One region of the Microbulbifer sp. ABF4_143 genome, then DNA from elsewhere that is predicted to be linked to it. Evidence: riboswitches for the same ligand, from Rfam matches in the RefSeq annotation. Region 1 holds a riboswitch; the other holds the start of a gene.
The links. A riboswitch is a leader RNA that binds a small molecule or an ion and turns the genes downstream of it on or off. The one in region 1 is predicted to bind thiamine pyrophosphate.

Region 1 (11,061 bases):
CCCCATGTGAGAGTAGGTCATCGTCAGGCTTCTAAATAAAGAAAAGGGCCACCCATCGGGTGGCCCTTTTTTTATTTACGCGCCTGACGATGAGTTACTGCCGAACATCCGTGAGAGTAGGGCGCTAATGCGCGCTTGCGAAGCAAAGGTTATTCGTCGCTTCGCTCCTCACCCTTCGGGTCGTCCTACGGACGCTTTGGCTTCGCCAATCGCGCGCCTTAGCGCGACCGGCCAAGGACGGCCGGGCCGGGGCCTGATCGAACACTCTGCCGTCGCGCCAGGGACGGCGGCACAAAAGCCGATAACTTCTGCCCAGCTCAACGCAGACTGCCCTATCAGCAAACACAAATCCCAAATGAAACTGCCGCATAACTCGCAACGTCGCGGGTAGATAGCGCAGCGTCAGAATTTAAGCCTGATCGCGGCCAACGGCCGCTCCTGCAGGAGCTGTGCTGTAGCAGCTTCGAACCCCTATCGCGGCCATGGGCCGCTCCTGCAGGGGGGCGTGAGCAAATTGTAGGAGCGGCCTGTTGATAGTCTCCAACCCCCCCACCCCCAATCCTGTCCTTATTTAACCGCTTCGGGACCGATGAATACTGGGTCCCAAAACCTCCTGCAGCTAGACTGCAATCGTCGAAAAATCCATCACCGGGGCGTCACTTTGGCGGAGATTGCCGAAATTTCAGATTTGACGCTGGCGCTGCTGTTCGCAGTGTGTGCCGTCAGCGCTCTCATTTCGGCGGTTACCGGCAGTGCCGGGGGCGTGCTGATGTTTGCGGCATTGAATGCCGCAATCCCACTGCGGGTGCTGGTGCCGATTCATGGCGCTGTGCAGCTGATAAACAATCTCGCACGCATTTACTATGTGCGCGCATATGTCCGTTGGGATATGTGCTTACCATTTTTTATTGGTTGTGCACTGGGTACCGGGATCGTGACCCTGGGTATCGCCAGTCTCAGTGGGCAGCAGTTGCCGATGTTTGTGCTGGCCGCGCTGATTTTTTACACGGTATTCAAACCCAGGCGACTGCCTGAAATTCGCCTGGCGCCGAGGAATTACTTTTGGGTGGGGATAGTGACTGGAACCCTGGGAATCCTGGCGGGTGCTGTTGATCCGCTTCTGGCGGCCTTCTTTGTGCGTAAGGATTTGAGCCCCCAGCAAGTGGTGGCGAACAAATCCGTAATGCAAGCCTGGTGTCACGCACTGAAAATACCCGCTTTTCTGTATCTCGGTTTTGCCTTCGCGGAGTATTTGGGACTGATACTGGCACTGACACTGGCTGCGGTGGTCGGCACCAGGATCGGAGTGGGGCTGCTGAATAGAATCAAGAATGAGTGGTTTTTTAAATTGATGCGGGTGGCGCTGCTGGTTGCCGGTTTGCGGATCGTCTATCAGCTATTCTCCGTACAGCAAGGTGTGTGATATGGCTGATTATCAAATCCGTAATCCCTACAACGGCGAACTGCTAGAGGAGTTCGACTTTGCCAGCCGCGATGCGGTGCGAAGCACACTGGCGCTGCTGGCGGAGGGTAGGGATGTGCAGCAGAACACCCCGGCGTTTGAACGCGCCAATATTCTGCTGCGCCTGGCGCAGCTATTGTTGGAACATAAAAATGAGCTGGCCGCGCTGATTACCGAAGAGACCGGCAAAACCATCAGTGACAGCCGCGTGGAGATAGAGCGGGCGCACAACACCGCCATGGCCTGTGCGACGGAGGCGAGGGCGATTAGCGGTGAGGCACTGGATTCCGATGCCTTTCCGCCTCGGCGGGACAAGATCGGCGTGGTTTTGTGGAAGCCGCTCGGGACTGTACTCTGTATCACCCCGTTCAACTTCCCGGTAAATATCGCGGTGCACAAGATCGGGCCCGCATTTGCCGCCGGCAACAGCATATTGTTCAAGCCGGGACCGCAGAACAAGCGCTCCGCGCAGCGGCTGGTCGAACTTTGTTACACCGCCGGTATGCATAGCTCTGTGCTACAAATGCTGATCCCGGATATCGACGCGACCAGCTATGCGGTGGCGCACCCGCAGGTGCACGCGATCAACTTTACCGGTGGCACCGCCGCCGCCAACGCCATTGCAGCGCGGGCCGGATACAAGAAGTTGCTGTTCGAATTGGGTGGTAATGATCCGCTGATCCTGATGCCCGACGGGGATCTGGACGCGGCCGTTCACGCGGCGATCAATCAGCGCTTCGCCACCGCGGGCCAGCGCTGTACCGCGGCAAAGCGGCTGTTTGTTCACCGCGAGGTCCACGAGGAGTTTTCCGCAAAGCTGGTGGCGGCGACGGCTAAACTCAAGGTCGGCAACCCGCTCGAGGAGGATACCTTTGTCGGCCCGTTGATTCATTCCGCGGCGGCGGATGAAGTGGAGCGTCGGATACAGGCTGCGATAGCCGCCGGCGCCAGTGTGCTGTTCGGCAATCGGCGGGAGGGCAATATCCTGTGGCCGACGATTCTCGACAATGTCGCCGATGATGCCGAGCTGGTTGCGGAGGAAACCTTCGGCCCGGTAATTCCACTGCGTTCTTTCGAGACGCTCGATGAGTTGGTGACGCTGATCAACGAGTCGCCATTCGGCCTGCAGGCCGGTGTATTCACTCAGAATTTGTCGCTGGCCAAGCAGCTGTTCAATCGTCTGGAAGTGGGTTTGCTGGCGGTGAATGACGGACCCGGATTCCGCGCCGAGCACTTCCCGTTTGGCGGGGTAAAGGAGAGTGGCGTGGGGCGGGAAGGAGTGCGCTATGCGATCCGGGAGATGAGTTATCAGAAGACACTGGTTCTTTAGGGCCAGTCCCCGAAACCGATTATCCGCTTCCGGCGGGCGATCTCCTGTCGTTTTTTGCAACTACAGCAGCGTTTTGGGGCAAAAACCTGGCAGCGACTGGCTGTTCACGGCGCAGAGCATCCACTATACTCCGGCACTACTTGTCGGAGCGCCTGTGGGCTGAGATCGCTGTTGCGAGATCCGTTGAACCTGATCGGGGTAACCCCCGCGTAGGGAACAAGATCTGAAGTCGCTATAGATGTGCTGTATAGAAGTCGCCGTCTGTAGAAGCTGTGCGACTTGTCTCTGTCTGCCCCGGGTGTTGCGGCGCCATGTTTCCGCCAGCCACAGGGATAAGTATGTCAGAGACCACCGATCAGCCCAGCCGCACCGCCAAATCCTCCCGCGCTGCCAGCCGCGATTCCGCCAAGGCGTTCCTGGAAAACCTAACGGCGCAGACCTTCCCCAATTCCCGGAAAATCTATCTGCAGGGCGAGAGAGCGGATGTCCGCGTCGGTGTGCGCGAGATCTGCCTCGGCGACAGTGTCGTCGGCGGCGACGAGAAGAACCCGGTGTTCGAGCCCAACCAGCCGCTGCGGGTTTACGATACCTCCGGCCCCTATTCGGACCCCGACTGCAAGATCAATGTGCGCGAAGGTCTGCCCAAGCGTCGCCAGGCCTGGATCGAGGCGCGCGGAGATACCGAACAGCTGACCAGCCGCCAGGCCGCCTACAGCCAGAAGCGCATGGCGGACCAGGGGCTGGACCATATCCGCTTTGAAAAGCTGCCCTCTCCGCGCCGCGCGCTGGCGGGCGGGAATGTGTCGCAGATGCACTATGCGCGCCGCGGCATCATCACGCCGGAGATGGAGTTTGTCGCGGTGCGCGAGAATATGGGACGGGCACAGCTTGCCGATGCGCTGAGGGAATCCGATTATCAGAAGGCCCGGGACGGTATTTATATTCCCGAGCAGATCACCCCGGAGTTCGTGCGCCGCGAGGTGGCCGAGGGGCGCGCCATTATCCCGGCCAACATCAACCATCCGGAACTGGAGCCGATGATTATCGGGCGCAATTTCCTGTGCAAGGTCAATGCGAATATCGGCAACTCCGCGGTAACCTCCTCTATCGAAGAGGAGGTTGAGAAACTGGTCTGGTCTACCAAGTGGGGCGCGGACACGGTGATGGACCTTTCCACCGGCGCCAACATTCACGAGACCCGCGAGTGGATTCTGCGCAACTCCCCGGTGCCCATCGGCACCGTGCCCATCTATCAGGCGCTGGAGAAGGTGGACGGCATCGCCGAGGATCTCACCTGGGAGGTTTTCCGGGACACCCTGATCGAACAGGCGGAGCAGGGCGTGGACTATTTCACCATCCACGCCGGTGTGCTGCTGCGCTATGTGCCTATGACCGCAAAGCGGGTGACCGGCATCGTCTCCCGCGGCGGGTCCATCATGGCCAAGTGGTGTCTGGCTCACCACAAGGAGAATTTCCTCTACACCCATTTCGAGGAAATCTGCGAGATCATGAAAGCCTACGATGTCAGCTTCAGCCTCGGTGACGGCCTGCGCCCCGGCTCCATTGCCGATGCCAATGACGAAGCCCAGTTCAGCGAACTGCGCACCCTCGGGGAGCTGACCGAAATCGCCTGGCGGCACGACGTGCAGACCATGATCGAGGGCCCGGGGCATGTGGCCATCCACAAGATCAAGGAGAACATGGACGAGCAGCTGAAGCACTGCCACGGTGCGCCCTTCTATACGCTCGGCCCCTTGACCACCGATATCGCGCCCGGCTACGACCATATCACCTCCGGAATCGGTGCCGCGCTGATCGGTACCTATGGCTGTGCCATGCTGTGTTACGTGACGCCCAAGGAGCACCTGGGCCTGCCCAACAAAGAGGATGTGAAAGAGGGCCTGATGGCCTACAAGATCGCGGCCCACGCGGCGGACCTGGCCAAGGGACACCCGCGCGCGCAACAGAGGGATGACGCCCTGTCCAAGGCGCGCTTCGAGTTCCGTTGGGAGGATCAGTTCAATCTGGGCCTGGACCCAGAGCGCGCGCGCGCTTACCACGATGAGACGCTGCCGAAGGAATCCGGCAAGGTCGCGCATTTTTGTTCCATGTGCGGCCCCAAGTTCTGCTCGATGAAAATCACCCAGGATGTGCGCGATTACGCTGCGAAGCAGCAGGCGGAGGAGGGCATGGCGGAAATGGCGGTCAAGTTCAAGGATATGGGCGGCGAGCTGTACCACAAGGGCTGAGGCATCCCGTCGAATACGGAATGCCACAGCCCGACTTTTGTGTTGCCGCCAAAACGAATGTCGGAAAATTGTCGTGATAAAGAGCACTTCTCCCCGAATCGCGATCGCCGGCGCCGGCCTGATGGGGCGCCTGCTGGCCTGGCGCCTGTCGCTGCAGGGTCTGGACGTCACCCTGTTCGAGGCGCGCGACCTGTCGACGCCGGTCGGTGCCTGCTGGACCGCCGCCGGCATGATCTCGCCGCTGTCGGAACTGGTACACAGCCAGCGCGAAATCTATGAACTGGGTAGCCGGAGCCTGGCCCTTTGGTCCGACTGGGCGGAAAAACTCGAGGCGCTGAGCGGGCGCTCGGTGGAATTTCGCCATGCCGGTAGTTTGCTCGTGGCCCACGGCCAGGACAGAAGTGAGCTGCAGCAGTTTAAGCGCGAGCTGACCGGCAAACTGAACGGCGATATTTCCGAGCATGTGCAGGCGCTCGACGCCGGTGCGCTGCGGCGGCTGGAACCGGCGCTGGAAAATTTCGAGCAGGGACTGTTTTTGCGCGGCGAGGGCGATATCGACAACCGCCGTCTGCTGCCGGCGCTGCTCGGCGTGTTGCGCCGCCAGGGCGTGTGCCTGAAAGAGCGGACGCCGGTGGCGTGCGAAAGCTACCGGGTGGATCACCAGGAGGGCAGGTCGCGCTTCGATTGCGTGATCGACTGCCGCGGCCTGGGCGCCAGGGCGCAGGTTGACGGGCTGCGCGGTGTGCGCGGCGAAGTACTGGTGGTGGAGACCGGAGAGGTGACTCTGCAGCGCCCGGTGCGCCTGCTGCATCCGCGCTACCAGCTCTATGCGGTGCCGCGCGGCGGCGGCCGCACGGTGATCGGCGCTACCGAAATCGAGAGCGAGGATATGTCGCCGATATCGGTGCGCTCGACCATGGAGTTGTCATCGGCCCTCTATTCGCTGCACCCGGCCTTTGCCGAGGCCCGCATCGTGGAAACCCGGGTCAACTGCCGCCCGGCAACCATGGACAATATGCCCTACCTGCACTGGCAGCCGGGCCTGATCCGGGTCAACGGCCTCTACCGCCACGGCTACCTGTTGGCTCCGGCACTGGTGGAAAAAGTGGAACAAATGGTCAGACAAGAGATTTTACAGGTGGTTTGATGCAGATCTTTGTCAACGGTGAGCGGCACGAGCTGGACGCCCCGATGAGCCTCGCCGGCCTGCTGCAACAACTGGGTTACAGCGGCGAGACGTTTGCGGTGGCGCTGAACGGGGATTTCGTCGCGCGCGCAGATTACATGGATACCCCTGTTCGCGATGGCGATACCCTGGATGTGGTGGCGCCGGTTGTCGGCGGATGAAAAACGGCGGCAGAGCATGAGCGATCCATTGCGCCTCTACGGCAAGTCCTTTAACAGCCGGCTGCTGGTCGGCACCGCCCTCTATCCGTCGCCGGCGGTGATGCGCGAGTCGGTACAGGCGTCCGGTGCGGAAATCATCACCCTCTCCCTGCGCCGGCAGAATCCGCAACAGCAGCAGGGCAGGATGCTGTGGAACTATATCCGCGAATCCGGTTGCCAGTTGCTGCCCAATACCGCCGGTTGCAAGACGGCACGGGAAGTGATTGCATTGGCGGAGATGTCGCGGGAAATTTTCCAGACAGACTGGCTGAAGCTGGAAGTGATCGGCGACGACTACAATTTGCAGCCGGACCCCTACGGGCTGATCGAAGCGGCGCGCGAACTGGTCAAACGCGGCTTCAAGGTGCTGCCCTATTGCACCGACGATCTGGTGGTGTGCCGCAGGCTTCTCGATGTGGGTTGCGAAGTCCTGATGCCGTGGGGCGCACCCATAGGCACAGGCCAGGGGCTGCTGAACAAATACAACCTGCAGACGCTGCGCGAGCGGCTGCCGGGCGTGCCGCTGATTATCGATGCCGGTATCGGTGCCCCGTCCCAGGCCGCGCAGGCGATGGAGATGGGGTTCGATGCGGTGCTGCTGAATACCGCCATCGCCAAGGCGCAGAACCCGGTGTTGATGGCGCGGGCCTTTCAGCTGGCGGTCGAGTCCGGGCGCAGCGCCCACCTGGCCGGCCTGATGCTGAAGCGCCAGACCGCCAGCCCCAGCACGCCCACGTTGGATATGCCCTTCTGGCAGCAGGCCGAAAAAGCGCCGCAGGAATGATGTCTATGCGCGACGACGCTCCCACACACAGGCCCATCGTCTGGTCCATCGCCGGCAGTGACTCCGGCGGCGGCGCCGGCATACAGGCGGACCTGCTGACCTTTGCCGACTTCGGCTGTCACGGCTGCACCGCGATTAGCGCCAACACAGCGCAGAACACCACCGAAGTGGCGGCCATCAACGCCGTGCCGGTGGAAGTACTCAGATCGCAGCTGCAGGCGCTGCAGCGGGATCTCTTTCCGGCGGCGATCAAGATTGGCCTGCTGGCCAACGGCGAACAGGTCGAGGCGGTGGCGGAATTCCTGCGTGCGCTGCTGAAGGTCAGGCGGGTTCCGATCGTCTACGACCCGGTGGCCGTGGCCACCAGCGGCGCCGCGCTGACCGAAGACTCTATCGGCGGAGCGGTTGCGGAAAAACTGTTTCCGCTGTGCGATGTGATTACCCCCAACCTGCATGAACTGGAGTGGCTCGCGCGCGCCCCGGTCGGCGGTGCCGGGCAGATTGCCGCCGTGGCGAGGCGCCTGCGCGCAAGCGGCTGCGGCGCGGTACTGGTCACCGGCGGCCACGCAGCTCTGGTCGAGGGTGAAGTGGCGGATTTCCTCTGCTGCGATAGCGGCGACGACTGGTTTGTGGGCAAAAAGATACCCGGTCGCAATAATCACGGCACCGGCTGCACCCTGTCGTCCGCCATCGCCGCCTGCCTGGCGTTAGGGTATCCTCTGCGCGACGCCTGTGTCGTGGCCATAGCCTATGTGCGGCGGGGACTGCGTTTCGGGGGCTCGGAATCGATCGGCGCCGGCGCGGGTCCGGTGGGCCACTGCGGCTGGCCCAGCGAGCTTCAGGACTTTCCCGAAATACTGCTGCCCACGGAGGCGCGCGCCGGGGCCTACGAATACGCGCCGGACTCGGAGTCGGGCCCCTTCGCGAGCGGATTCGCCGCGCCGGATTCCAGTGCACTGGGGCTCTACCCGGTGGTGGATTCCGTGGAGTGGCTGCACAGGCTTGCGGATCTGGGCGTGCGCACCCTGCAGCTGCGCATCAAGCAGCCGGACGGCGACCTGCGCGGGCAGATAGAGCGGGCGGTGGCTATCGGCAGGCAGTATGGGCTGCGCCTGTTTATCAATGACCACTGGCGGCTGGCCATCGACTGCGGCGCCTACGGCGTGCATTTGGGGCAGGAGGATCTGCAGAGTGCCGACCTGGCCGCGATCAAAAGCGCGGGCCTGAAGCTGGGGATCAGCACACACGGTTTCTACGAACTGCTGCGCGCCTATCGCTACCGCCCCAGCTACCTGGCCATAGGGGCGATCTTCGCCACGGATACCAAAGATATGAGCGGCCAACTGCAGGGTACGGCAAAGCTCGCGCGTATGGTCGCGCTGCTGCCGGAGTACCCCCTGGTCGCCATCGGCGGTATCAGTCTGGAGCGCGCGCCCGAGGTGGCGGCGACGGGCGTGGGCAGTATTGCCGTGGTCAGCGCCATTACAAAAGCCAGTGACTATGCGCAGGCGGTCGCCGGTTTTCAGCGGATATTGGAGTAGTGAAGGATGCTGAGTGGAAAGGAACTGCAGCGCTATAGCCGCCAGATAATGCTGCCCCAGGTGGGCGAGGAGGGGCAGCGGAAGCTGTCGTCGGCGCGCGTGCTGATCGTCGGTCTCGGCGGGCTCGGCAGCCCGGTGGCGTTGTACCTTGCCGCGGCGGGCATCGGCGAGCTGCACCTGGTTGATGGCGACCGGATCGAGATCTCCAACCTGCAGCGGCAGATACTGTACAAGACCAACCACCGCGACAAACCCAAGGCGCAGGTGGCCGCGCAGCAGCTCACCGCCGCCAACCCGGATATCCGCGTCTATGCGCATCCGCGTATGGCGGAGGAGGCCTGGCTGCGGGAGCGGGTGGCGGACATGGACCTGGTGCTCGACTGCACCGACAACCTGGATATCCGCTACGCCATCAACCGCGTCTGCCGCGAGGCGCGGCGCCCGGTGGTGATGGCCTCGGTGCACGGTTTTTCCGGCCAGTTGATCAGTTTCGACTTTGCCGCGAATCCCTCCCCCTGCTACGCCTGCCTGTTCCCGCCGCGGCAGCGGCGCGAGGTGCAGAACTGCTCCACGGTGGGGGTCATGGGCCCGGCGCTGGGGGTGATCGGCAGCGCGCAGGCGCTGGAGGCGATCAAACTCCTGCTCGGACTGCCCGTGCCCAGCGCCGGCAAGCTGCACCTGTTCGAGGCGGAAACCCTGGAGTTGAGGGCGCTGCAGTTAGCGGGTGATAATGACTGCCCGGTATGCAGCCACCTATAACAAAAATGCAGACAGTCAGATTGATTCCGGCGGCGCCGGCCCTGTTGGCCGCGCTGCTTCTCGGCGCCTGTTCGCCCGGAGAACCGGCGCAATCACAGGCCGCCGCCGAGACCGCGGGGGACCGCTTGAGCCAGGCGGCGATAAAAGAAACCTACCTGCGCAGCTGCTACAGTTGCCACAACAGCGGCGTCAACGGCGCTCCGCGTACCGGCGACAGCGCGGCCTGGGGGCCGAGACTCGCCAAAGGCATGGATACCCTGGTGGCCAATACGATCAGCGGCTACCGGGCGATGCCGCCGCGGGGCCTTTGCTTCGATTGCAGCGAAGCCGAGTTCGAGGCCCTGATCCGCTATATGTCCGGGGAGCAAGCGGGCCCCGGGTGAACCGACCGGATACTGGAGCTGGCCGATGCGCGCTTTTTCCCAGTTGTACCGTCTTCCTATCGCCATTCTTTTTCTTTTTTCACCCCCGAGTCTGGCCGCATCGGAAGATGCGGTGCAGCGGACCTCTCTCCCCGATGCGCTGTCATTGAACGAGTGGAAGGTACCCTGGGCGGGCAGGCCGCGAGATCCCGATGTGGACGGCCGGGGCAATGTCTGGTTCTGCGGCCAGGCCGGCAACTATATCGGCCGCTTTGTGCCGGCCAGCGGTCTCTTCAAGAAGTATGCACTGCCGGAGGGCACCCATCCGCACAACCTGATCGTCGACGACCGGGGCGACATCTGGTACGCCGGCAACCGCAATGCGCAAATCGGCCGCCTGGATGCGGACAGCGGCGTAATCAAGCGCTTCCCGATGCCGGCCGGAGTCGAGGATCCCCACACGCTGGCATTCAACCGCGCGGGCAATATCTGGTTTACCGCCCAGCACAGCAACCGTATCGGTCTGCTCGATATCGCCAGTGGCGAGGTGCGCGTGGCGGTGCCGCAGACTGCGCGCTCACGCCCCTACGGTATCAAGGTGGATGGGGAGGGCAGGCCCTGGATAGCGCTCTTCGGCACCAACCGGCTGGCGCGCGTGGATCCGCAAACCATGGCCGTGACGGAGATTGTGCTGCCGCGCGCCGATGCGCGTCCGCGCAGGCTGGAGATAGATGGTGCCGGCAATATCTGGTACGTGGACTATCCCGGTGGCTATCTGGGGCGCTATGTGCCCGGATCGGGGCAGTTTAGCGAGTGGCGGCTTCCCGGCGAGACGCCGCGCCCCTACGGTACCGCGCTGGACAACCGGGGGCGGATCTGGATCGCCGACACCGGCGTGATACCCAATCGCATCCTGGCCTTCGATCTGGCGCGGGAGCGGTTTGTCAGCGAGAGCCGGGTGCCGAGCGGCGGCAATGTGCGGCATATGGTCTTTAATCCGGACGACGGCAGCTTCTGGTTCGGTGTCGACAGCGGCTTCCTGGCGCAGGCTATTCCGGAGCGCTGAGGCGCGCCCCGCGCCATTACCCCGTCGATATCCCGCGCTGCCGGAATAGAGGTGCGAATTTGAATAGTATTTTTCTATACACTCTATACCTTTAATTGATTTTATTGTGGGATTTCCATGGC
Region 2 (11,061 bases), on a different contig from region 1:
CTCAAGACGTTGGATCAGATCACGAAAAGTCTACGCTGCGACGTGGGCGACTTGTTCAAATAAGCAGAACGATGAATGCCTACAAATTGGAATTTGACGCTAACCGGTTCCGAGGAATTGGGCCATTAAATCCCTCCGATCTGGATTCGGATTTACTTTGGTTGAATCGTGAGAGCAAGGCTAAATCCTGGTATCCGCCTGAACTGGCTTACTCAATACCGGAAAGCTCTAAGGACTCTATTGCCGATGTCAGCTGGTTAGGGCCGGGTTTTTTCACATTTAGTCAGAGGGCCATTGAAGCTCTGGGCGGATTGCTGGAGGCTGCGGGGGAGCTTCTGCCTATTGAGGTGGAAGGGGATAAATTAATGGCTTTTAATCCCCTTAGTGTCCAGGACTGCCTGGATGTGTCGACTTCTCAATACAACATCCGTCGCAATGGCAATATAGGTCGCCTGCTTAAGCCGTCGATAGATCTTTCCAGGATTGGCGAAAAAGTCTGTTCCAAACACCTGAAACCCAACGAAACATGCTGTTTTCAACCAATGAGTTTAAACAGGCGTACGAGGGAGCTGGATTGACAGGTCTAATTTTTATCGAATGTACCAAGCCGGACTAGTGGCAGCCTGCTGCCGCACCTTCGTCCTCGGTTTAAACGACTCCCGGGAAGACAATAACAGTCACACCACCCAGACTATCCGATTGTGCAGCTCAGCACAGATAAGGCGAGGATTCTGTTGCGAATTTCATCGTTGATACAGGGGCCGGTCATGGCCCCGCTGCACGACTGCACCGCATACCACAGCACGCATAAATACCCGTAGATCACCCGCCAGCGATCGAGCCGCTGCCAGTCGATCTGTACCGTCGGGCGTTGCAGATACTCCGCGAGTAACAACTGCTTTTGCCGCTTTTCCAACCCGAACTCTTCGACAATCACCGCCAGTTCATAGAAGGGATCGCCCATGGCGGCGTACTCCCAGTCTATCGTGTACAGCTTGCCGTCTTTCGCGGTGATCAAATTCGTCGCCAGCAAGTCGTTGTGACAGAGACAGACACCGCTGTTCAGCGATTTGGCGGCGGCGATATGCCGCCGGACTTTCTGCTCGAGTGCGCACAAGGGAGAATAGAAATCCGCGCGCTCGTCGATCGAGCGCCAGTAACTGGCGGCCTTGGCTTCAATTTCCAGCTGGGCATCGATGGCCGGCAGCGCGTGAATACGCCGGACCAATCGGGCGAGTTGCCGCAATTTATCAGCGCCGGTCGCCCGCCAGGGCTCGCCGTCGATATAGCGGGTGACCAGATATCGGTGCTTCGGATCGCAGTGGATCAGCGGCGCACAGAGGCCGGCGCGATCTGCGTGGAGGAGCGCCTGGTGTTCGGCGGTGCGGTCTAGATCCAGCGCAGCGCTGATCGCGGAGTTCTTGCGCAGTACCAGCAGGTCTTTGCCGGCGGCAATCAGAAAACTCCGGTTGGTCAGTCCGCCGCTCAGTGACCCGATCACCGAGGGCTCGGTGGCGCTCCAGCGCTGCCAGTCGGGCGGGATAATGTCGGCAGCGGTGGCGCTCATGCGGGTACCGCTGCGCCTTCACCGGTTGCCGCCTCGCTTTTGTAGATGGCCAACCATTGGAAGAAACCCACAATCACGATAATCACATAGAGCACAAACAGCAGCGCGGTCAGGTAGAGCTCGCGGTCGAGATACAGATAGATGGAGACACCGTCCACCACTATCCAGTAGAGCCAGTTCTCCAGCACCTTGCGCGTGACCATATAGGTGGTGATCACGGCGCCCCAGGTGGTAAAGGAATCCAAATAGGGCAGGGCGGCGTCGGTATTGGTATCCAGCAGATAGCCGAAGACCAGTGTCAGTGCGCCGACGCCCGCAAAAACCATCAGGTGCGTGCGCAGCGGCCAGCGGTGGATTTTCAGGTCCCGCTGTCTGTCGCGGTGGTGCCGCCACTGCCACCAGCCGTAGACGGCCATAGCCAGGTAGAACAGCTGCAGCGCGGACTCCATCAGCAGGCTGACATCCCAGAACAGGAACAGGTAAATCGCGGTGCTGGCGAAGGCGGCATACCAGCAGAGAATATTTTCCCGCATGGCCAGCAGCAGGTAGGCCAGGGCGAGGATGACCGCGATAATTTCCCAGCCCGACATGGCGGCGAGAGACGCAATTACGGCGCCGGCGATATCCTGATTAAACATCGCCTGCTTCCGGGGCCAGGTCGCCGTCGATAAATTTGCACACGAAGATGGCGCGGCCGTGTTTTTCGTAGGATGTACGCATTTCCTGCTTCAGCAGGTCCATCAGCAGGTCGTAGTCGCCAAACACCTGGGTGCTCATCGTATTGGTGATTACGCGCAGATCCGGGTGGCGGTTCAGGCGCTCGATAAAGTCCTGGATGCTGGGGATGTACTCGTCTTTTAGCGGGTACATGCTGATTTCTACCGAGAGTTGCATGGGTGTTGTTCCTCAGAATTCACTGCTCTTCCGATTAAACCGGTGTTTCTCTGTAGGAGCGGCCCATGGCCGCGATCTGGCTTGCGCGTTTGGCCGGATATCGATCGCGGCCATGGGCCGCTCCTACAGGGACTGGTAGCCGCGCAGAGATTCTAGAAGGTGTAGCTGCCGCTGATACCCGCCACGCGCGGCTCGCCGAACTGGTAGTAGGCTTCCGGCGCATAGAAATTTTCCGGGTTGTTGCCGAACTGGTTGCTGAAGTAGAAACCCCGCGTGTAGTAGTCCTCGTCGGTCAGGTTTCTGCCCCAGAGTGCAACCTCCCAGTTTTCACCCAGGTAGGTCAGGCGGGCGTTCAGCAGTTCGTAGGCCTGTGACTTCTCGTCGTGGCTGTTGGAGAAATAGAAGTCGTCCTTGCCCTCCACTTCCAGGCGCAGAATCAGTTCCGGCAGCAGTGAAATTTCCGCGCCGGTGAAGAACTGGTAGTTGGGCGCGTGGGCCAGGTCGCGGCCGTCGAAGTCCACCGGCGCCAGGGCGATACCGTTGTAGTCGTCGCGGGCGTCGACGTGGGCGCTGCTTACGAAATCCTCGAACTCCGCATTCAGCCAGCCGGCGGCGGCGAAGAAGCGCAGGGAGTCGCTGGCGAGGTAATTCAGTTCGACTTCGATGCCCGTCGTCTCGCCGCCGGCGGCGTTGGTCAGGAAGTCGTCGAAGGAGAAATCGTTCGGATCGAACACCGACTGCTTGGCCTGCACATCGCTGCGGTCCTGGTAGAAGGCCGCCAGCTGCGCCTGCAAACGGTTATCGAGCCAGGCGCCCTTGAGGCCCAGTTCGTAGTTGAGCAGCTGCTCTGTGTCGAATTCGAACTGGTCGCTGCCGATATTCGGGTTTGTCGCCGAGGCCGCGATAATACTGCCGTTGACGCCGCCGGCCTTGTAGCCGCGGGAGACGCTGGCGTAGATCAGGGTGTTGTCGCCGGGCCTGTATTCCAGCGAGACGTTGCCGCCCCAGAGGTCTTCTTTTTTGCTGGAATCCACCGCGAGGGAGTCGGCGTAGTCGGCATCGCGCTGCTCAAACCTGAGGCCGGTAACCAGGGCGAAACGCTCGCCCAGTTGCGTGCGCAGCTGGCCGTAGACGGCGGCATTCTGCGTATCGAACTCGCTGGTAAAGCTCCGGTTGCGCTCGAGGCGCTCGCTCTCATCGCGGAAGTAGACGCCGGCGACCCAGCTGCCGCGGCCGTTGAACAGGGCGGAGGCGTCGGTCGACAGGATACGCAGGTCGGCACTCAGGTTGTCCCTGTCGCGCAGGTAGTTGTCGGTGGAGCTGTATTCCCACGGGTGGAAGCCGACATAGGTCCAGTCCTCGTCGTAGCCGTACTCGGTATCCGAGCGGGCGGCACTCAGGGTGGCCTCCAGAGTGAACAGCTCGCTGCCGCTCCACTGCCCCTTCACCGAGCCGGCCAGGGTCTCCTGCCGGTCGTGGCCGGGCTGGTCGGACAGTGTCTCGCGGGTATTGTAGAGGGAGAAGGCATCGTAGCCGTTGTCGGCGTCGAGATAGAAGGCGGTGAAGTCCAGCTGCAGGTCTTCGCCGGCGCTGTAGCGCAGCTTGGCCCGTGCGACCGACTCGTCGATATTGTTGGTGTCGCTGCGGTTGAGAAATTGGTTTTCAATAAAGCCGTCGGACTGCTGCTTGCGCGCGGCGAGGCGGTAGCTGAGCTTTTCGGTCAGGGCGCCGCTGCCGACCGCGGACAGGGTGCGGCCATTGTATTGCGCCGCCTCGGCGGACACCCTGGCCATGGGTTCGGCGCTGGGCGCGGCGCTGCTCATGCTGATCAGGCCGGCCAGGGCGTTGGCGCCGTAGAGGGTACCCTGGGGGCCGCGCAGTATTTCCACCTGCTCGATATCCAGGGTGCTGGCGGCCAGGCCCAGGCCGGTGAAGTCGATACCGTCGATCAGCAGGCCCACCGACGGATTGACCGGGTCGATAAACTGGCTGCGCTCGCCGATACCGCGGATCTGCACGAAGCGGCCGCGGGACGCGCCGGCGGCGAAGTTGACGTTGGGAGCCATGCCCAGCAGCTGTTCCAGGTTGCCGGCGCCGCGGGCGCCGATGGCCTCCCGGTCCAGCACGCTGACACTGCCGGGGAGATCGAGCTGCTCTATCGCGCGCAGCTGGCTGGTGACTACGACCTCTTCCAGGCCGGCGTTCTGTTGCGCGGCCGCGGCCGCAGACAGGCAGAGGCCGATTGACCAGGCGATCGGATGTAGTTTCGCTGGATGATTCATGGTTCTCTCTCGCAGGAAATCGAAGTGAAAGAGACCCGGGTGCGACGGAGGAGAGCTGTTTAGGGACTACCTATTCCTACGCCGGTATTAACCGGATCAGGTTCAAGGGTTCGCTCGCGGAGCATCTCAGGCCTGGGCCACCCCTTAGGTTTTGCGGGCGGGATAATAGCAGAAGAGTCGAAGGGCGGGCTATTCGGGGATTTTTTGTAGGAGCGGCCGGTGGCCGCGATCGGACTCCGAACGGACACCGATCGCGGCCATGGGCCGCTCCTACAGGGGGGATACCGGCCAATTCCAGCGGTGGGAAACGGCTCAGTCCAGCAGGCCGCCCGCGCGCGCCATCACGTGGAACAGGTAGCTCTGCTCGTTGGTACCGCTGACCAGATGCGCGCCGGGGCCGCGGGCCCAGACACCCACGTCCTCGCCGGCGTGGGACTCGGACGCCAGCGGCACCAGCGCCTCCTGGTGGTAGCCGGGCGCGGTGGTGTCGACGTGGGTCAGATCCACGCGGCCCGCCTTTATATCGTGCTTGTAGCGCTCGTCCGCGTCCGTCTCGTCAGCGAAGTCCGCATAGCCGAAGCCGTTGCCGTAGGTGATAGTGGTGTAGGGCAGGCCGTCTGCGGCCAGACTCGGGGCCGTCTCCGGCTCGCCGCTGCCGTCGTTGGCCACCACCTTGCCGAGAATCGGGTTGCCGCGGGTCGGGTAGCCGGCGATGGTCATCACGTGGCTGTGGTCGGCGGTGACGATTATCAGCGTGTCCTCGGCGCTGGTGTTGTCCATCGCGACCTGTACCGCCCTGGCGAATTCCACCGCGTCGTTCAGTGCGTTGTAGGCGTTGCCGGCGTGGTGGCCGTGGTCTATGCGGCCGGACTCCACCATCAGGAAGTAGCCCTTGTCGTTCTTCTGCAGCAGCTGCAGACCCTTGGCGGTCATCTCGGACAGCGACGGCTCGCCGGCGACGTCGTTGCCGCGGTCCGCCTCGTAGCGCATATGCGACGCGTTGAACAGGCCGAGCAGCTTGTCGGTGGCGGCAACATCCAGCGCGTCGAAGCCGGACTGGTCCTCGATATAGGCGGCGTTGGTCACGCCGTCGCTATAGCGGCTCCGCCACTCTTCCACCAGGTTGCGACCGTCTTCGCGCTTGCCGTTTTTGCCCTCGAGGTCGGTGACGGTGTTGGGCAGGAAGTTGCGGCGGCCGCCGCCGAGCACCAGGTCCACGCCGTCGCCGGCGGCGAGCGCCACCAGCTGCGCGGCGATATCCACGCAGCCGTCCGGCGCCTTGTACTCCCAGCCGCGCTCCGGCACCTTGGCGTAGGTGGCCGCCGGGGTCGCGTGGGTCACACGCGCGGTGCTGATAATGCCGGTGCTCTTGCCCCTGGCCTCCGCCAGTTCCAGCGCCGTGGTCAGCGGCCGCTCGAGACTGGCCGCGCAGTCGCCGCGGGCGACGGTCTCGTCCACGTTGATCACGCCGGCCTTGGTCTTGACGCCGGCCATCAGCGCGGTGGCGGTGCCGGCGGAATCCGGGGTCTGCTGGTTGGTGTTGTAGGTCTTGACCAGGCCGGCGAAGGGCATCTTCTCGAAGCTGAGCTGGTACTCCTCGCCGTCGAGCCCCTGCTGCTGGCCGGCGAGAATGCGCGCGGCGGTGACCGTGGAGATGCCCATGCCGTCGCCGACAAACAGGATGATATTTTTCGCCGCGCCGGGGGTGTTGTCGATTTTCCGTTCGCGCGCCGCCTCGACGGCCTGCTGGCCGTCTTTGAACCAGCTGCTGTCGCGCTGCGCCTCGGACAGACCCAGTGCTTTCGGCTGCGGTTGCGGCAGCACCGCGACTTCGTCGGAGCCGGAATTGTCGTCGCTGCAGCCGGCGGCCAGCAGGGCGACGGAGAAGGCCAGGGCCAGTTTATTGAATTTGTTCATCGTCAATTACCCCCAAATTATTCCGCGGTCACCGACAGGCCGGTAGCCCCGACCATCAGGTGGAAAACCGCACTCTGTTCCAGCGTGCCCTGCACCAGCTGGCTGCCGGCGCCTGTGGCGTGCAGGCTGATATCCTCACCGGCGTGACTCTCGGAGCCGAGCGGTACCAGTGCCTCCTGGTGAAAGCCCGGCGCCTCGGTGTCCACACCGCTCAGATCCACGCGCCCGCTGTGCGCGGCGAGATCGTAGCGCGCATCCGCGTCCGTCTCGCCGCCCAGGTCGGCAAAACCCAGGCCGTTGGCGTAGGAGAGCGTCGTATAGGGCAGGCCGTCTGCGGCCGCGGCGACCTCCGCCTTGGGCGCGCCGCTGCCGTCGTTGGTGACCATCTTGCCGAGAATCGGGTTGCCGCGGGTCGGATAGCCGGCGATGGTCATCACGTGGCTGTGGTCCGCGGTCACCAGGATCAGGGTCTCGTCCAGATCCACGTTTTGCAGCGCGGTCTCGACCGCGGCGGCGAAGGCGATGGTATCGTGCAGCGCGTTGTAGGCGTTGCCGGCGTGGTGGCCGTGGTCGATGCGGCCGGACTCCACCATCAGGAAATAGCCGTCGTCGTTTTTCTGCAACATCTCGATCGCCGCCGCGGTCATCTCGGCGATGCTCGGCTCGTCGGCGCCCTTGGCGACGCGGTCCGCATCGTAACTCATATGGCTGCTGGTGAAGAGGCCCAGCAGCTTGTCGGTTGCGGAAGTATCCAGCGCGGCCAGCTCAGAGCCGCTCTGCAGATACTGCGCCCGCTGCTCGCCGTCGTAGCGGGCCAGCCACTCGGCGGTCAGGTCGCGGCCGTCGGTGCGCTTGCCGCCGTCATCGGCGGGGATGAAGTTGCGGCGGCCGCCGCCGAGTATCACGTCTATGCCGTCGCCGACTTCCAGTTCCACCAGCTGCGCGGCGATGTCCGCACAATCGCCTTCCGCTTCGTATTCCCAGTTGCGCTCCGGGCTGCGCGCATAGGTGGCCGCCGGAGTCGCGTGGGTGATGCGCGCGGTGGAGACGATACCGGTGGATTTGCCGCGGCTCTCCATCAGCTCGAGGAAGGTGTTCAGTTCCCTGCCCCTGCTGCCGGCGCAGTCGGCGCGCAGCGCGTCGCCGTCGATATTGATCACGCCGGCTCTGGTTTTCACGCCGGTCATCATCGCGGTCATGGTGCCGGCGGAGTCCGGCGTCTGCTGGTTGGTGTTGTAGGTCTTGATCAGGGCACTGTGGGGAAACTCCTCGAACGACAGCGCGTTTTCCTCGCCGCTCTCGCCGCGCAGCTGGCCCTCGAGAATGCGCGCCGCGGTCAGGGTGGAAACCCCCATGCCGTCGCCGACGAACAGGATCACGTTTTTCGCACGCTTCAGTTCCCTCGGCGTTTCCGCTCTGGCTTCGATGCGGGTCTCTCCGTCGGTGAACCAGGGGCTGTTGCGCTGGTAATCCGGCAGCTCGGCAGCCAGCGCTGCGGGCATCAGTGGAATAAAACAGCAGGCGCCGAGCGCGCGGGCAAGTCGTTTTGCCATGGTGGGTCTCCGGTACTCAATTGTCTGGCGCGCATTAGAGTCCGGAAATATGACGGGGGCGTTACGGTGCGATTAATTTATTGGATCGGGTGTGGAGTCTGTTGCGGGGTCGCGGCGCTTTTCAGCCGATAATTTTCACCGCACTCTCGTCCGGGTCGCGTCCCTTGCCCGCGGCCGCGAGGCGCTGCAAATAATTTTCCCAGTTGGCCGCCTGATTCTGCCCCAGTTCGCGCAGGTATTCCCAGGTGTAGATGCCGCTGTCGTGGCCGTCATCGAAATTTATTTTCAGGGCGTAACGGCCAGCGGTTTCGACACTGTCGATGCCGACGTGCAGCTTGCCGCTGACCAGAACCGGCTCGCTCGCGCCGTGGCCGCGCACTTCGGCGCTGGGGGAGAAGACGCGCAGATATTCCGCCGGCAGCGTGTATTCGGCGTCTTCGAACGCTATCTGCAGGGTTTTCTGCGCGCGGTTGAGTCGGATTTTTTTCGGTTTCATTGATACCCCCTCTCCCAACCACCCTCCCGAAAACGGGAGAGTGAAGCTTTAGGGAACCTCTGATTAATTCGCTCCCCGGCTTTGTATAGAAGCTGTTTCATAACTACTGCGCGGGCGCCTAGCGGCGTCCGGCGGTGCTCGGCATCCTCATGTACTACTTGTACACTGCGGTGCCTCCGCTCCGGCGGCCACCACCAGCCACCCGCTCGCCACGTTATGAAACAGCTTTTAGACTCCTCAACCGGATGAAAAGCTCAATTGATGGAACGGACATTTCGAAACCGTCGGATACAGGGACGTACTCGTGCGTTTCCGAAATGTCCGTTCCATTGCTTGAGCGCCCCTGAACCAATTACAGCGCTCATGCGAATTAATCAGAGCTTCCTTAGAGAATAAAACGGGACAGGTCTTCGTTCTGGCTCAACTCGCCCAGGTGGTCGTCCACATAGGCGGCGTCGATGGTGACCGACTTGTTGCGGTCCGCGTCGAAGGAGACCTCCTCCAGCAGCCGTTCGAGCACCGTGTGCAGGCGGCGCGCGCCGATATTTTCGGTGCGTTCGTTCACTTCGTAGGCCACCTCGGCGATGCGGCGGATACCGTCCTCGGTGAATTCCAGCTGCGTGCCCTCGGTGGCCATCAGCGCCTTCTGCTGTTCGGTCAGCGACGCCTTGGGCTCGGTCAGGATGCGCTGGAAGTCCTCGGAGGTCAACGAGCTCAGTTCGACGCGGATCGGCAGGCGGCCCTGCAGTTCCGGAATCAGATCCGACGGCTTGGACAGGTGGAAGGCACCGGAGGCGATAAACAGTATGTGATCGGTCTTGATCATGCCGTACTTGGTGGTGACGGTGCAGCCTTCGATCAGCGGCAGCAGGTCGCGCTGCACGCCCTCGCGGGACACGTCCGCGCCGCCGCTCTCCTGGCGCTTGGCGATCTTGTCGATCTCGTCGAGAAACACTATGCCGTTCTGCTCGGCGGATTGTATCGCGCGCGCCTTGACCTCCTCGTCGTTGACCAGCTTGGCCGCCTCTTCGTCGGCGAGCTGTTTCAACGCCTGCTTGACCGTGAGCTTGCGCTTTTTGGTCTTGCCCTGGGCCATATTGGAGAAGATGCCCTGCAGCTGGCTGGTCATTTCCTCCATGCCGGGGGGCGCCATGATTTCCACCCCCACCGGCGCGGCGGACACTTCGATTTCAATTTCCTTGTCGTCCAGCTGGCCTTCGCGCAGTTTCTTGCGGAACAGCTGGCGGGTACTGGAGTCCCTGTCGCCGGGTTCGGCGGCGCGCGCCGGCGGCAGCAGGGCGTCGAGGATGCGCTCTTCGGCGGCGTCCAGCGCGCGCTGCTGCACGCCGGACTTGGCCTTCTCGCGCTCGAGCTTGACCGCCGTCTCCACCAGGTCGCGCACTATGGATTCGACGTCGCGGCCCACATAGCCCACTTCGGTGAACTTGGTGGCTTCGACCTTGATAAAGGGCGCACCGGCGAGACTGGCGAGACGTCGGGCGATTTCGGTCTTGCCGACGCCGGTGGGGCCGATCATCAGAATGTTTTTCGGGGTGATTTCCGCGCGCAGTTCCTCGCTCACCTGCATGCGCCGCCAGCGGTTGCGCAACGCAATGGCCACGGCGCGCTTGGCGTCGTGCTGGCCGACGATATGGCGGTCGAGTTCGTGGACGATTTCTCGGGGGGTCATTTGCGATTGGGTCATGGAAATTCTCACTACCTAGTGGCACTCGCGGGCCATGGATGGCCTGCGCGCAAATCGCAAGATTTGCGGGAGTCGGGGCGGACATGCGCCGACCCGGCGTTTTCTGTTGAATGCAGGATGCATTCAACAGAACTTAAAAGTTCAGCTCTTCGATGGTGTGATTCTGGTTGGTGTAGACACAGATATCGCCGGCGATCTTCAATCCCTGCTCGACGATGGAGCGCGCGTCCATGTCGGTGTTGTCGAGCAGCGCGCGCGCCGCGGACTGGGCGAAGGGGCCGCCGGAGCCGATCGCGATCAGGTCGTCCTCCGGCTGTATCACGTCGCCGTTACCGGTGATGATCAGGCTGGCGGTGGCGTCGGCCACGGCCAGCAGCGCCTCCAGGCGGCGCAGGGCGCGGTCGGTGCGCCAGTCCTTGGCCAGCTCCACCGCGGCGCGGGTCAGCTGGCCGCCGTGGGCCTCGAGCTTGGCCTCGAAGCGCTCGAACAGGGTGAAGGCGTCGGCGGTGCCGCCGGCGAATCCGGCCAGCACCTTGTCGTTGTGCAAACGGCGCACCTTGCGCGCGTTGCCCTTCATGATGGTGTTGCCCATGGAGACCTGCCCATCGCCGCCGATCACGACTTTGCCGCCCCTGCGGCAGGAGAGA

Region 2: another riboswitch for thiamine pyrophosphate. It lies ahead of ACXAF3_RS01495 (TonB-dependent receptor); the one in region 1 lies ahead of thiC (phosphomethylpyrimidine synthase ThiC).

The regions. Positions count from the first base shown of each region.
Region 1 covers NZ_JBSWWT010000007.1:177,649-188,709, reverse strand. Annotated here, with positions in the region: partial or broken rRNA gene rrf (5S ribosomal RNA) at 1-29, shown strand, start outside; gene ACXAF3_RS07885 (sulfite exporter TauE/SafE family protein) at 662-1,423, shown strand; gene safD (sulfoacetaldehyde dehydrogenase SafD) at 1,425-2,792, shown strand; TPP riboswitch at 2,927-3,025, shown strand; gene thiC (phosphomethylpyrimidine synthase ThiC) at 3,131-5,041, shown strand; gene thiO (glycine oxidase ThiO) at 5,115-6,188, shown strand; gene thiS (sulfur carrier protein ThiS) at 6,188-6,388, shown strand; gene ACXAF3_RS07860 (thiazole synthase) at 6,405-7,211, shown strand; gene thiE (thiamine phosphate synthase) at 7,217-8,752, shown strand; gene ACXAF3_RS07850 (HesA/MoeB/ThiF family protein) at 8,759-9,511, shown strand; gene ACXAF3_RS07845 (c-type cytochrome) at 9,517-9,894, shown strand; gene ACXAF3_RS07840 (Vgb family protein) at 10,007-10,939, shown strand.
Region 2 covers NZ_JBSWWT010000001.1:309,445-320,505, reverse strand. Annotated here, with positions in the region: gene ACXAF3_RS01520 (helix-turn-helix transcriptional regulator) at 1-63, shown strand, start outside; gene ACXAF3_RS01515 (hypothetical protein) at 72-578, shown strand; gene ACXAF3_RS01510 (phosphotransferase) at 692-1,567, opposite strand; gene pnuC (nicotinamide riboside transporter PnuC) at 1,564-2,205, opposite strand; gene ACXAF3_RS01500 (hypothetical protein) at 2,198-2,461, opposite strand; gene ACXAF3_RS01495 (TonB-dependent receptor) at 2,614-4,743, opposite strand; TPP riboswitch at 4,800-4,898, opposite strand; gene ACXAF3_RS01490 (alkaline phosphatase) at 5,056-6,660, opposite strand; gene ACXAF3_RS01485 (alkaline phosphatase) at 6,678-8,213, opposite strand; gene ACXAF3_RS01480 (gamma-butyrobetaine hydroxylase family protein) at 8,335-8,709, opposite strand; RNA gene ACXAF3_RS01475 (sX9 sRNA) at 8,859-8,936, shown strand; gene hslU (ATP-dependent protease ATPase subunit HslU) at 9,095-10,414, opposite strand; gene hslV (ATP-dependent protease subunit HslV) at 10,548-11,061, opposite strand, start outside.